2 regions of the Blautia wexlerae DSM 19850 genome follow, and region 1 is predicted to be linked to the other one. Evidence: predicted binding sites of a transcription regulator. Region 1 holds the regulator's gene; the other holds the start of a gene.
The links. The regulator HrcA, encoded in region 1, represses chaperone genes, less so after heat shock. The targets are predictions, from matches to a motif close to TGTTAGCACTCNNNNNNNNNGAGTGCTAACA.
Positions count from the first base shown of each region.

Region 1 (6,071 bases):
GAATCAGCATTGTTTCTTGTATCGATTGCTTCTTTACGTTTCTTATCCTGTGCTTCAAACTCAGCAGCTTCTTTTACTGCCTTGTCGATATCGGAATCAGACATGTTAGAACCAGCTGTGATTGTGATGTGCTGTTCTTTACCTGTTCCAAGATCCTTAGCAGATACATTTACGATACCGTTTGCATCGATATCAAATGTAACTTCAATCTGCGGAACGCCACGACGTGCTGGCGGGATTCCGTCCAGACGGAACTGACCAAGGGATTTGTTGTCTTTTGCAAACTGACGCTCACCCTGTACAACGTTGATATCTACTGCTGTCTGGTTGTCTGCTGCTGTTGAGAAAATCTGGCTCTTTCTTGTAGGAATTGTAGTATTTCTCTCAATCAGTCTTGTTGCAATACCACCCATTGTCTCGATGGACAGTGACAGTGGAGTAACATCCAGAAGAAGGATATCACCTGCACCTGCATCACCTGCAAGTTTACCACCCTGGATAGAAGCACCAAGTGCTACACACTCATCCGGGTTCAGGTTCTTGCTTGGCTCTTTGCCTGTTAACTGTCTTACTTTATCCTGAACAGCCGGGATACGGGAAGATCCACCAACCAGAAGTACCTGGCCAAGTTCAGATGCTGTGATACCTGCATCTGAAAGTGCACGACGTACCGGTTCTGCTGTCATTTCTACTAAGTCATGTGTTAATTCATCGAATTTAGCTCTTGTAAGGTTCATATCGAAGTGTTTCGGGCCTTCTGCTGTAGCTGTGATGAATGGCAGATTGATGTTTGTAGTTGTTGCGGAAGAAAGCTCTTTCTTTGCTTTCTCTGCAGCTTCTTTTAATCTCTGAAGTGCCATCTTATCATTGCTTAAGTCTACGCCTTCTGCTTTCTTAAACTCTGCAAGCATGTAATCTGTAACTTTCTGGTCGAAGTCATCACCACCAAGACGGTTGTTACCTGCTGTGGAAAGTACTTCGATAACGCCGTCACCGATTTCGATTACAGATACATCGAATGTACCGCCACCTAAATCGTATACCATGATCTTCTGTTCTTTTTCATTGTCAAGGCCATATGCAAGAGCTGCTGCTGTTGGCTCGTTGATGATACGTTTTACATCAAGACCTGCGATTTTACCGGCATCTTTTGTTGCCTGACGCTGAGCATCATTGAAATATGCAGGAACTGTAATAACTGCTTCTGTAACTTTCTCACCAAGGTATCCTTCTGCATCTTTTTTCAGTTTCTGAAGAATCATAGCGGAAATTTCCTGTGGGGAATATTTCTTGTCGTCGATTGTTACACGATAGTCAGTACCCATCTCTCTTTTAATGGAAGAGATTGTTCTCTCTGCGTTTGTTACTGCCTGACGTTTTGCAGGTTCACCTACAAGACGTTCTCCTGTTTTTGTGAAAGCGACAACTGATGGTGTTGTTCTTGCGCCTTCTGTATTAGCGATAACTGTTGGCTGTCCGCCTTCCATTACGGCTACACAGCTGTTTGTTGTACCTAAGTCAATACCAATGATTTTTCCCATAATCTTGTTCCTCCTGTTTATTTTCAACTAGATTTGATATATTCTATATTTTCATGTAAATTAGTTGGCTACTTTTACCATACTGTGGCGGACTACGAAATCCTTGTAGGTGTAACCCTTCTGGAATTCTTCTACCACAATATTCTCACCAGCTTCTTCATCCTCCACATGCATTACTGCGTTGTGGAAGTTCGGATCAAATTCCTTACCCACTGCTTCAATCGGTTTCACGCCCAGCTCATCTAATGTGGTGATCAGCTGTTTATAGATCATCTTCATGCCATCTGCAAAAGAATCTCCTTCAGGTGCCTGTGCAAGACCTCTCTCGAAGTTATCCACAACCGGAAGCATTTTCTCAACTATGTCCTTGGCTCCGATGATATACATGCTGGATTTCTCTTTCTCCGTTCTCTTACGGAAGTTATCGAATTCAGCCATGTTTCGTTTCAGCCTGTCTGTAAGTTCTTCAATCTGCTGTTCAAATTTATCTTTTTCTTTTTTCTTCTTGCCGAAGAAAGAAGTTTTTGATTTGCTGTCTTTCTTGTCATCCTGGGAAGCTTCCTCGTCTCCGTCCTCTACCGGGATTTCCTCTGTTTCTGCTTCGCCGTTCTCTACAACTTCAGGTTCATTCTCAACAGTTTCTTCTGTTACCGGAGTATCTGTTGTCTCTTCTTCCTGAGCTGTGTTCTTTGTTTCTTCTGACACTCTCTATTACCGCCTTTCTAACTCTCTTTCTTAATCAGTTCGTCCAGCTGGACTTTCAAAGCCTTCAGGCTGTCAACTACGTTTGCATAATCCATACGCTTGGGACCGATGATACCGATGGTACCATGCATTCCTTTTCCAAGTTCGTAAGTGGCTGTGACTACACTGCAGTCTTTCATGGTCTGCACCGGCATCTCATCACCAATGTACACCTGAATTCCTGTGTTCTCTGTATCAGACATTCTCTCTTTCACCAGGTCTACCAGATCCTGCTTCTCTTCAAATGCTGAAATCAGCTCGCTCGCTTTGCTTGTGTCTGCAAGCTCCGGATACTTGAAAATGTTGGTTGCTCCTGAAGTATATATCTGCATATCGTCTTCGTCTACCTGGATGGTGTCTGCCACTGCATCAAGGACTGTGCCAACCACAGAGCCATGTACACCTGCCTGTTCTTTCAGGCGGGCAATCATTCCCAGATTGATATCCTGAATGGGCACCCCATTTAAGTTGGTGTTAAGAAGAAGATTTAATTTCAGGATTGTCTGATCGTCCATCTCCTCATCCAGATTGATGATCTGGTTTCGGATGACATTGTTATCACTCACTACTACTGCCACAAGCTGAAGGGGTGTCACACGGGAAAGCTGGATGAATTTAATCTTGCTTCCGCTGTACTGTGGAACAGAGATCATTGTTGCATAGTTGGTATTGGAGGCCAGTACCTTTGCTACCTGCTTCAACATTTTATCCAGTTTGTCAGTTTTCTCTATCATGAGATCCTTGATTTCCTGAACCTCTGATTCCTTTTCTTTCATCAGCTCGTCTACGTAGAGGCGATAACCTTTATCAGAAGGAATTCTTCCGGCTGAGGTGTGGGGCTGTACGATATATCCCATATCTGTCAGGTCTGACATCTCATTCCGGATGGTGGCAGAGCTTACATTTAAATCTGCAAACTTGGAAATGGTCCGGGAACCCACCGGTTCGCCTGTTTCCATGTAGGTTTTGATGATGGCTTTTAGTATTTTCTTTTTACGATCATCTAATTCCTGATCCATGAAGTTCCACTCCTTTACTGCCTTTGTTTTGGTTTGTTAGCACTCATGTTTTAGGAGTGCTAACACCTTATGCTCATAAGATAGCACTCTTGATTTGGTTTGTCAATATTATTTTGTGAATTTTTTGTTATTTTATGAACAATAGGGGTTATTAAGATTATGTTATAGAAAAGGGACGCGGGGAGAAATTATTGATATTGTGTGCGGTTTCGGACGCTAAGAGATACTAAGTCTGCAGAAATCTGCTAAAGGCATGAGCCGGCTTGTCAAACTCGCTCCGTCTCAGACTCCGCTCAGACAGGTGATGCAGCCGGCTCATAACGCAGATTTCTGCAGACTAAGTATCTCTAAGCATCCTGCAAATGCACACAATATCAATAATTTCTCCCCGCTGGCTGTTCAGGACGATTATACAGGCGGGGCTCTCGCCTGGGAGGCGAATCGCCTCTTCTATAGCAATCCTTGTAAATAATGCATTTAAGACAGTTCAGCAAAGTGCGAAAGACAAGGAAGATATCTGACGCAGGATTTCACACTCTGATGGACTGGATTAAGATACATTATTTTAGAGAATTGCTATAGAATAACTATATCACTTGCTTGTCTTCAAATTCGATTACACAGATGAAAAAGACTCAGTATAGCACTATTTATCTAAAATATCCAGATTCTTTTTCAGGTCGATCATTTTATCGCGGAGTTCGGCGGCCTGTTCAAAGTTGAGGTCTGCGGCTGCGGCGCGCATTTGTTTTTCTACCTGGGCGATGAGTTTGGTGAGTTCTTTGCGGGTCATGGACTCTGGGTCTTTCTGGAGTCGGACTTCGGTTTCGGCTACTGCTTTGGATACGGCAATGAGGTCGCGGACTGCTTTTTTGATAGTAGTCGGAGTGATTCCGTGTTCTTTGTTATAGGCTTCCTGGATGGTTCGGCGGCGGTTGGTTTCGGTGATGGCTTTGTGCATGGAATCGGTCATGTTGTCTGCGTACATGATTACATGGCCTTCACTGTTTCGGGCAGCTCGTCCGATGGTCTGGATGAGAGAGGTTTCGGAACGGAGGAAGCCTTCTTTGTCTGCATCCAGGATTGCTACCAGGGTGATCTCCGGGATGTCCAGGCCTTCTCGAAGAAGGTTGATTCCTACCAGAACATCAAAAACATCCAGACGCATATCACGAATAATGCGGGCACGCTCTAAGGTATCGATATCGGAATGGAGGTAACGGACTCTGATTCCTACTTCTTTCATATATTCTGTCAGGTCTTCTGCCATTCGTTTGGTGAGAGTGGTAATCAGGATTTTGTGTTTCTTTGACACTTCTTTGTTTACTTCTCCGATCAGATCATCGATCTGGCCTTCAATGGGGCGGACTTCTACTTTCGGATCCAGAAGTCCGGTTGGACGGATGATCTGTTCTGCACGGAGGAGTTCATGATCATACTCATATTGTCCCGGAGTGGCAGATACAAACATGACCTGATCCAGTTTGGATTCGAATTCTTCGAAGCTTAAAGGACGGTTGTCCTTTGCCGAAGGAAGACGGAAACCATAGTCCACCAATGTCTGCTTCCGGCTCTGGTCACCGGCGTACATTCCTCCTACCTGAGGTACTGTGATATGAGATTCGTCTATAATAAGTAAGAAGTCATCTCCAAAATAGTCCAGCAGTGTGTATGGCGGCTGTCCGGGCTTTAATCCTGACAGATGTCTGGAATAATTTTCGATTCCTGAACAGAATCCGGTTTCTTTCATCATTTCAATGTCGAAATTGGTGCGTTCTGAGATTCGCTGGGCTTCCAGAAGCTTGTCTTCGCTTTTGAAATACTCTACACGTTCTTTTAATTCTTCTTCTATTGCTACAGCTGCTCTCTGAATCTGTTCTGCTGGCACTACATAGTGGGATGCAGGGAAGATGCTGATATGAGAACGCTGGCATTTGATTTCTCCTGTCAGTACATCAATTTCTGAAATACGGTCGATCTCATCTCCGAAAAATTCTACTCTCACGGCTGTATCGGAGCTGTTGGCAGGAAAAATTTCCAGGGTATCTCCACGGACACGGAAGGTGCTTCGGTGGAAGTCCATCTCATTTCTGGTGTACTGAATGTCAATCAGCTCCCGGATTACCTCATCCCTGTCTTTGGTCATTCCCGGACGCAGGGAAATCATCATGTCAAAGAATTCCTGAGGGGAACCCAGTCCGTAGATACAGGAAACGGAGGAAATGACCACTACGTCTTTCCGCTCTGACATTGCGGCTGTGGCAGAGAGACGGAGTTTGTCAATCTCGTCATTGATGGAGGAGTCTTTGGCAATATAGGTGTCTGAAGACGGGACATAAGCCTCCGGCTGATAGTAGTCATAATAGGAGACAAAATATTCCACTGCGTTCTCAGGGAAGAATTCTTTCATCTCACCGTAAAGCTGCGCCGCGAGAGTTTTGTTGTGGGCGAGGATGAGGGTTGGTTTATTAAGCTGGGCGATGACGTTCGCCATAGTGAAGGTCTTACCGGAGCCTGTGACCCCCAGTAAAGTCTCGAACTGGTTGCCTTGTTTAAAACCTTCGACCAGTTTCTCGATTGCCTGAGGCTGGTCACCGGTTGGTTTGTATTCGGAGTGCAATTTAAAATGATCCATAATATTCTCCTGTTTTAATCAAATTTCGCTTATCAAAAATTGAGATATGTTTTAGTATGGTTATGTTTTCAGTATATCATCCTATATAAAAAAAGTACAGAACAAGCGAATACCTGTTCTGCACTTTAGAAC
Region 1 is NZ_CP102267.1:3,186,235-3,192,305, forward strand. Features, by position in the region: gene dnaK (molecular chaperone DnaK) at 1-1,541, opposite strand, end outside; gene grpE (nucleotide exchange factor GrpE) at 1,602-2,246, opposite strand; gene hrcA (heat-inducible transcriptional repressor HrcA) at 2,264-3,304, opposite strand; gene uvrB (excinuclease ABC subunit UvrB) at 3,951-5,939, opposite strand.

Region 2 (6,071 bases), 1.4 Mb from region 1:
AGAAGCACAAGAAGATCTTCGGGCGAATAAAAATCTTGGAGTATACAAAGGTGCCCTATATGAAAATTTCGTAGCAGAGGCGTTTGTGAAACAGGGGCTTGGACTATATTATTATAAAAAAGAAAATGCTACCTTGGAAGAAGATTTTTTTGTAAGGACAAAAGACGAGCTGGTTCCGGTAGAAGTGAAGGCGAACAGGAACCGGTCTAAGTCATTGAGGCAATTGATATCCGGTGATTCTTATGGAGATATTCACTGGGGAATAAAACTTGCAGACAGCAATGTTGGAATAGAAGACGGGATTTATACATTTCCATATTTCTGTACGTTCTTATTAAAACGGTATCTCAGAGAAAAATAATAACGTTAACATCAAACATTTCAGAAAACCCTATGGATTGCGACCTCATTATTGTATGTGAACATGAAATAACAGTAGGCAGAATGAAAGAGTTGGGGTAAAATAAGAGTATAGATTTTGGAGACTTAAAGAAATTGTTTTGAGGAAGAATGGAGATTGATTTACGAGAGAAGCAGGGAAGATGCAGATGGAGAAAAAATTGGAGACAGTATTCCGTTTATAAAACCTGCATTGATTATTTGCGGCGATTCATTGAACAGAAAATCATCGGAATATCAAAGACTTGTTGAGATAGCAACAAAAAAATATTGCTGTGTTGTGGTAGGTTATCAATAATTTTGGACTCGCTGAGTCTAAAATTTAAAAGCATTAAAATAATGTAAATATTTAAGCACAGGAAGGAGAACTATATGACACTACAAGAAGTGGTTGCAAGATTTAATACAACTCCATTTTTGTTTGCAGGTTCTGGTATTACCAGAAGATATTATGGATTACCAGACTGGGTTGGCTTATTGACATATTTTGCTGAGAAGGTAAAAAAAGATCCGTTTGCTTATAGATTTTATGAAAACAAAGCTAGCGAGACGGAACATACAGAAGAAAAACTTCCATTGGTTGCAAGCTATATTGAAAAAGATTTTAATGATGCTTGGTTTAATAATGAAGAAGGAATACGTTCGGATTCAGAAAAAGTATACAGTTCAGTTTCCACTGGGGTTTCTCCTTTTAAGGCAGAAATAAGTGAATATATTGCTTCACTGTCAACGGTTAATCCTGTTTATGCGGATGAAGTTGAAAAACTCAGAAATATTGCAAAAGATAATTTGTCCGGTGTGATTACAACAAATTATGATTGCTTTTTCGAGAATATTTTTGAGGGTTATAAAACTTTTGTGGGACAGGATGAACTAGTATTTTCACAGTTGCAAGGAATTGCGGAAATCTATAAAATTCATGGTTCTGTACAAAATCCAGAATCCATTGTCATTAACAAAGCAGATTATCAGAAATTTTATGACAAAGGAAAATATCTTGCCGCAAAATTGATGACGATTTTTATGGAATATCCGATTATTTTCATAGGTTACTCTATTTCAGATTCAGATATTCAGGCGATTCTTAGCGATGTTGTGGAATGTTTGCCATTGGATAAAATAGAAACTTTACAAAAAAGATTTATTTTCGTTGAATATAATCCGGATTTCATTGGAAGTGAGATAACTTCTCATTCAATGATTATACGCAGTAAATTGCTGGAAATGACTAAAATAACACTTTCAGATTTTTGTCTGTTATATGATGCTCTGTCTGTAAAAAAAGCGGCTTTACCAGTTAAATTATTGCGTAGATTTAAGGATGAGCTTTATGCGTTTGCGTTGACTCAACAACCGGGACCAACGATGCAGGTCGCTTCATTGGAAGATGGTCGTATTGATGAAAATATGCTTGCACTTTCGATTGGTTTAACAACGACCGGTGTATATGGTTTAGCAAGAGCAGTAAATTCTGAACAATGGTATAGAAACATTATTTTACACGATTCGTTATATTCATGCGAGCAATTATTAGAATTTGTTTATCCAGAGCTTGCAAAACAAAATTCCTGGAAATTGCCGGTGTGGTATTATATTTCAAAATCTAATATGAAAAGCGAATTGGCAGAAGAAAAAGCCCCACATTCATATACTGAAATTGTCACAGAATCAACAATTAAACGTAATCGTTCTGCAATTGGAGAAAGAACAGCATGGGAAGTATGGACACAAGAAAAAGATAATTTAATGAAGGCAATTCGTTTGCTTGGGTGTATGCCAGAAGAAAAAATAGATGTAAATCAGTATCGAAGTATTTTGCAAGCGATATTTACAGAGAACAACAATATTTTAAGTTCTTTAGATAGTCCGAATCGTAGTAATCTTCACAGAATGATTAGGATATATGATTTTCTGGAATATGGACAAAAAAAGACCCCGTGATTCAAGCATCTGCAAGCAGACACCATCACGGAGACCCCGGACAGCTGGAATACAGGCAACATAGCATCTGTAAACAGACACCATCACGGATGCACTATAAACCTATACTCATTATATGAGGTAAGCTATTTTTTGTCAACAACCAGATCTTGGATAAAGAAGGAAAGAGAACCATGATTATAGAAGAAATTTATGCAGGTGTAGCGATAAGTACCATATATTTGAAAGTACAGAGGGAAGATAATGCAGCATGGATACAGACAAAATAATACAAGATTTAAATCGCAGATTTGCTGTACTTCTGCCTGAGTTTTATCAGCGTCGTATCATTTTCTGGTACGATGAAGATAAGGAATTTGAGGATAAACTGGATGAAGTGGTTTTGGAAAATGCAAAGGTGATTGAGCTGACTGGGAATAATGTGTTTTGCCGGAATCTATATGAAGCTCGGAGAACTAATGAGTATGTTCAGTCTTAATGCCAATGACAGCCAGCGTGACCGTTCATGTGGATAAGGACGGTGCAATGGCCATTACCCAGAATCCGACACTTGCTCCAGCAGTACAGAAATCGAAGCATGAGCCGAAAGCACAGGAAACCGATGTCCGTGTCAGCTCTGATACAGTCAAGGACGCTACCGTTTTCTTGGAAACATTCTTTAAGCTGTATCCGACAGCTGCGGAAAAGGAACTTGCCTATTATGTCAAAGACGGAGTGCTTGCTCCTGTTTCTGGCGACTATGTATTTTCAGAACTGGTAAACCCTGTCTTTACCAAAGATGGCGATAACCGCAAGGTCAGTGTGTCTGTGAAGTATCTGGATAATAAGTCGAAAATGACACAAATCTCACAGTATGAGCTTGTATTACATAAGAACGATAACTGTAAGATCGTAGAATAAAATATTACAGCAGAATAGTATACAACAAAACAGAGTAATGTGGACATCCGTTTAGCACCGACCGTAGCGGAGCGAAGAACATTTAGATGCACAGATTACAATGAATGTCTACAATCATATTGCAGAGAAGTCTCACGTGGAAAATGAGATGTCTAAAATGAATCTGCCGGAAACTGACCTGCTGTGGTATAAACCATAAGCCGTTGTCGTAAAATGTGGTAAGAAAATCAGACGAATATATTTTTCCAAGAATTTGTCGTAAAAATGTGGTCAAATCAAGAAAATTGAGTGCGAAAGAGAATGTTACGCCATGCACAGCGAGGGAATAAATTCCCTCGCTGTCGCCCTATAAAATAGCAAAAATAGACGCCCTTGCAAGTAAACTTGCAGGGCGTTATTTTTGCTATTTTGCATGGCTCGTAGCGTTCACAAATTCTTCACAAAAAATTAGCACTCACCTCTTGACAGTGCTAATAATAAGTGTTATATTACAGATAGAACAAAGGAAGGGGAACAAAAAGAGAACAAAGAAATAAGTTCTATGAGATTCCTGATAACCTAAGTTCCAAAGAAACAAGGTAAAGATGCATAACTGGGAGTCCATCACATGTAGATGGACGGTATAGAAAAGGAGAGATGACTTATGTTGATGCCTAGTATTTTTGGAGAAAATTTATTTGATGACTTTTTTGGAGATTTTCCATTTTATTATGATGACAGAGCAATGAAAGATACAGAGAAGAAACTTTACGGACGCAGAGCCAGCCATATAATGAAAACCGATATCAAGGAAACTGATAAAGGCTATGAACTGGTCGTAGATCTTCCGGGATTTACCAAAGATGAAGTAAAGGCTGATCTGGAGAATGGTTATCTGACTATCAGTGCAGAGAAAGGTCTGGATAAAGATGAGCAGGAAAAAGAGACAGGACGTTATATCCGTAAGGAACGTTACGCAGGTGCCTGCAGCCGTAGCTTCTATGTAGGTAAAGAAGTTGAGAAAGAAGACATTAAAGCAGAATTCAAACATGGTATCCTCACATTATTTGTACCAAAGAAAGAAGCAAAACCAGCAGTAGAACAGAAGAAAACAATTGCCATTGAAGGCTGATGAATAAATATTCTGACTGACCCGTTAAGGGTCAGCCAGAGATTAAAAACAGAAATAAAAGCTTACACTAAAAGATTGAAGATAAAAGGTTGAAAAAACCTGTAAAGATAGATTTGGAAAGTAAATCTGGTGAACAGATTTGACATATATAAAATATATTAGAAAAGGAGATATGACTTATGTTAATGCCTAGTATTTTTGGAGAAAATTTATTTGATGACTTTTTTGGAGATTTCCCATTTTATTATGATGACAGAGCAATGAAAGATGCAGAGAAGAAACTTTATGGACATAAAGCAAATCATGTAATGAAAACTGATATCAAGGAAATGAATAACGGATACGAACTGATTGTAGATCTTCCAGGATTTAAGAAAGATGAAGTTCATGCAGCACTTGAAAATGGTTATCTGACCATCAGTGCAGAGAAAGGTCTGGATAAAGATGAGAAGGAAAAAGAGACAGGACGTTATATCCGCAGAGAACGTTATGCAGGTGCCTGCAGTCGTAGCTTCTATGTAGGTAAAGAAGTACATCAGGACGACATCAAAGCAGAATTCAAACATGGTATCCTGACATTATTTGTTCCGAAGAAAGAAGCAAAGCCAGCAGTGGAACAGAAGCACAGCATCTCCATTGAAGGATAATAGATGTTAAGTTACAGCAACGGGAGGTCAAATCTTTTGGCTTCCCGTTGTTTGCATAATGAGGATTGCAGAAATATGAAGTCAGGAATGATTGCGTTAGAATGTGTTTATGAGGGAAGGTGATGATATTGAAAAGAGATTACTATGAAGTTCTTGGCGTGAACAAAAACGCAGATGCAGCAACGATTAAGAAAGCATACAGAAAACTGGCAAAGAAATATCATCCGGACAGTAATGAGGGAAATGCTTCGGCAGCAGAGCATTTTAAGGAAGTAAATGAAGCCTATGATGTTCTGAGTGATGAGAAGAAACGTAAACTGTATGACCAGTTTGGCCACGCTGCTTTTGAAGAAGGCGCCGGTAATTATGGAAATGCACAGGGCAGCCCGTTTGGCAGTGGCTTTAGCGGAGCACAGGGCAATCCTTTTGGCGGCGGTTTCCATGGCTCGTACAGTGATGGCAATGGTTATCATGAATATCATTTTGAAAATGGCGAAGATATGGATGATATCTTAAAGAACATCTTTGGTGGTGGATTTAAGAAGAGTAAATCATCAGGTGGTTTTGGAAGCAGCGGCTTCGGTGGCAGTGGATTTCACGGAAGTGGTTTTGGCGGATTCGGAAGTAACGGAACGGATGGCTTCGGCAGTGGCTTTGGCGGTTCTTACAGCAGTAAAGGTGAGGATCTTCATGCAGAGGTTACTGTCAGCTTTGATGAAGCTGCTTTTGGCGGTAAGAAGGTTATTCGCCTGCAGAGCAGCAACGGTGGTGTCCAGAATTATGAAGTCAATATTCCGGCAGGTATTGAATCCGGTAAGTCTATCAGACTTAAAGGAAAAGGATATCCGGGAGTGGGCGGAGGTGAAGCCGGTGACCTGCTTCTGAAAATAAATGTTCAGGATAAACCGGGATATAAACGGGAAGGCAGAGATGTGTACACAACTGTAAATATCCCATTTACAACAGCAGTATTTGGCGGTGAGGCAAAGGTTCACACCATTTACGGTGATGTTCTTTGTAACATTAAACCAGGTACTCAGTCCGGAACGAAGATACGTCTGAGAGGCAAAGGT
Region 2 is NZ_CP102267.1:4,551,060-4,557,130, reverse strand. Features, by position in the region: gene NQ550_RS21315 (ATP-binding protein) at 1-361, shown strand, start outside; gene NQ550_RS21310 (hypothetical protein) at 518-697, shown strand; gene NQ550_RS21305 (SIR2 family protein) at 772-2,340, shown strand; gene NQ550_RS21300 (hypothetical protein) at 2,591-2,818, shown strand; partial or broken gene NQ550_RS21295 (conjugal transfer protein) at 2,827-3,240, shown strand; gene NQ550_RS21290 (Hsp20/alpha crystallin family protein) at 3,884-4,351, shown strand; gene NQ550_RS21285 (Hsp20/alpha crystallin family protein) at 4,531-4,998, shown strand; gene NQ550_RS21280 (DnaJ C-terminal domain-containing protein) at 5,124-6,071, shown strand, end outside.
Region 2: a site for HrcA is predicted at 3,686-3,716, ahead of NQ550_RS21290 (Hsp20/alpha crystallin family protein). Genes of this name have one in related genera too.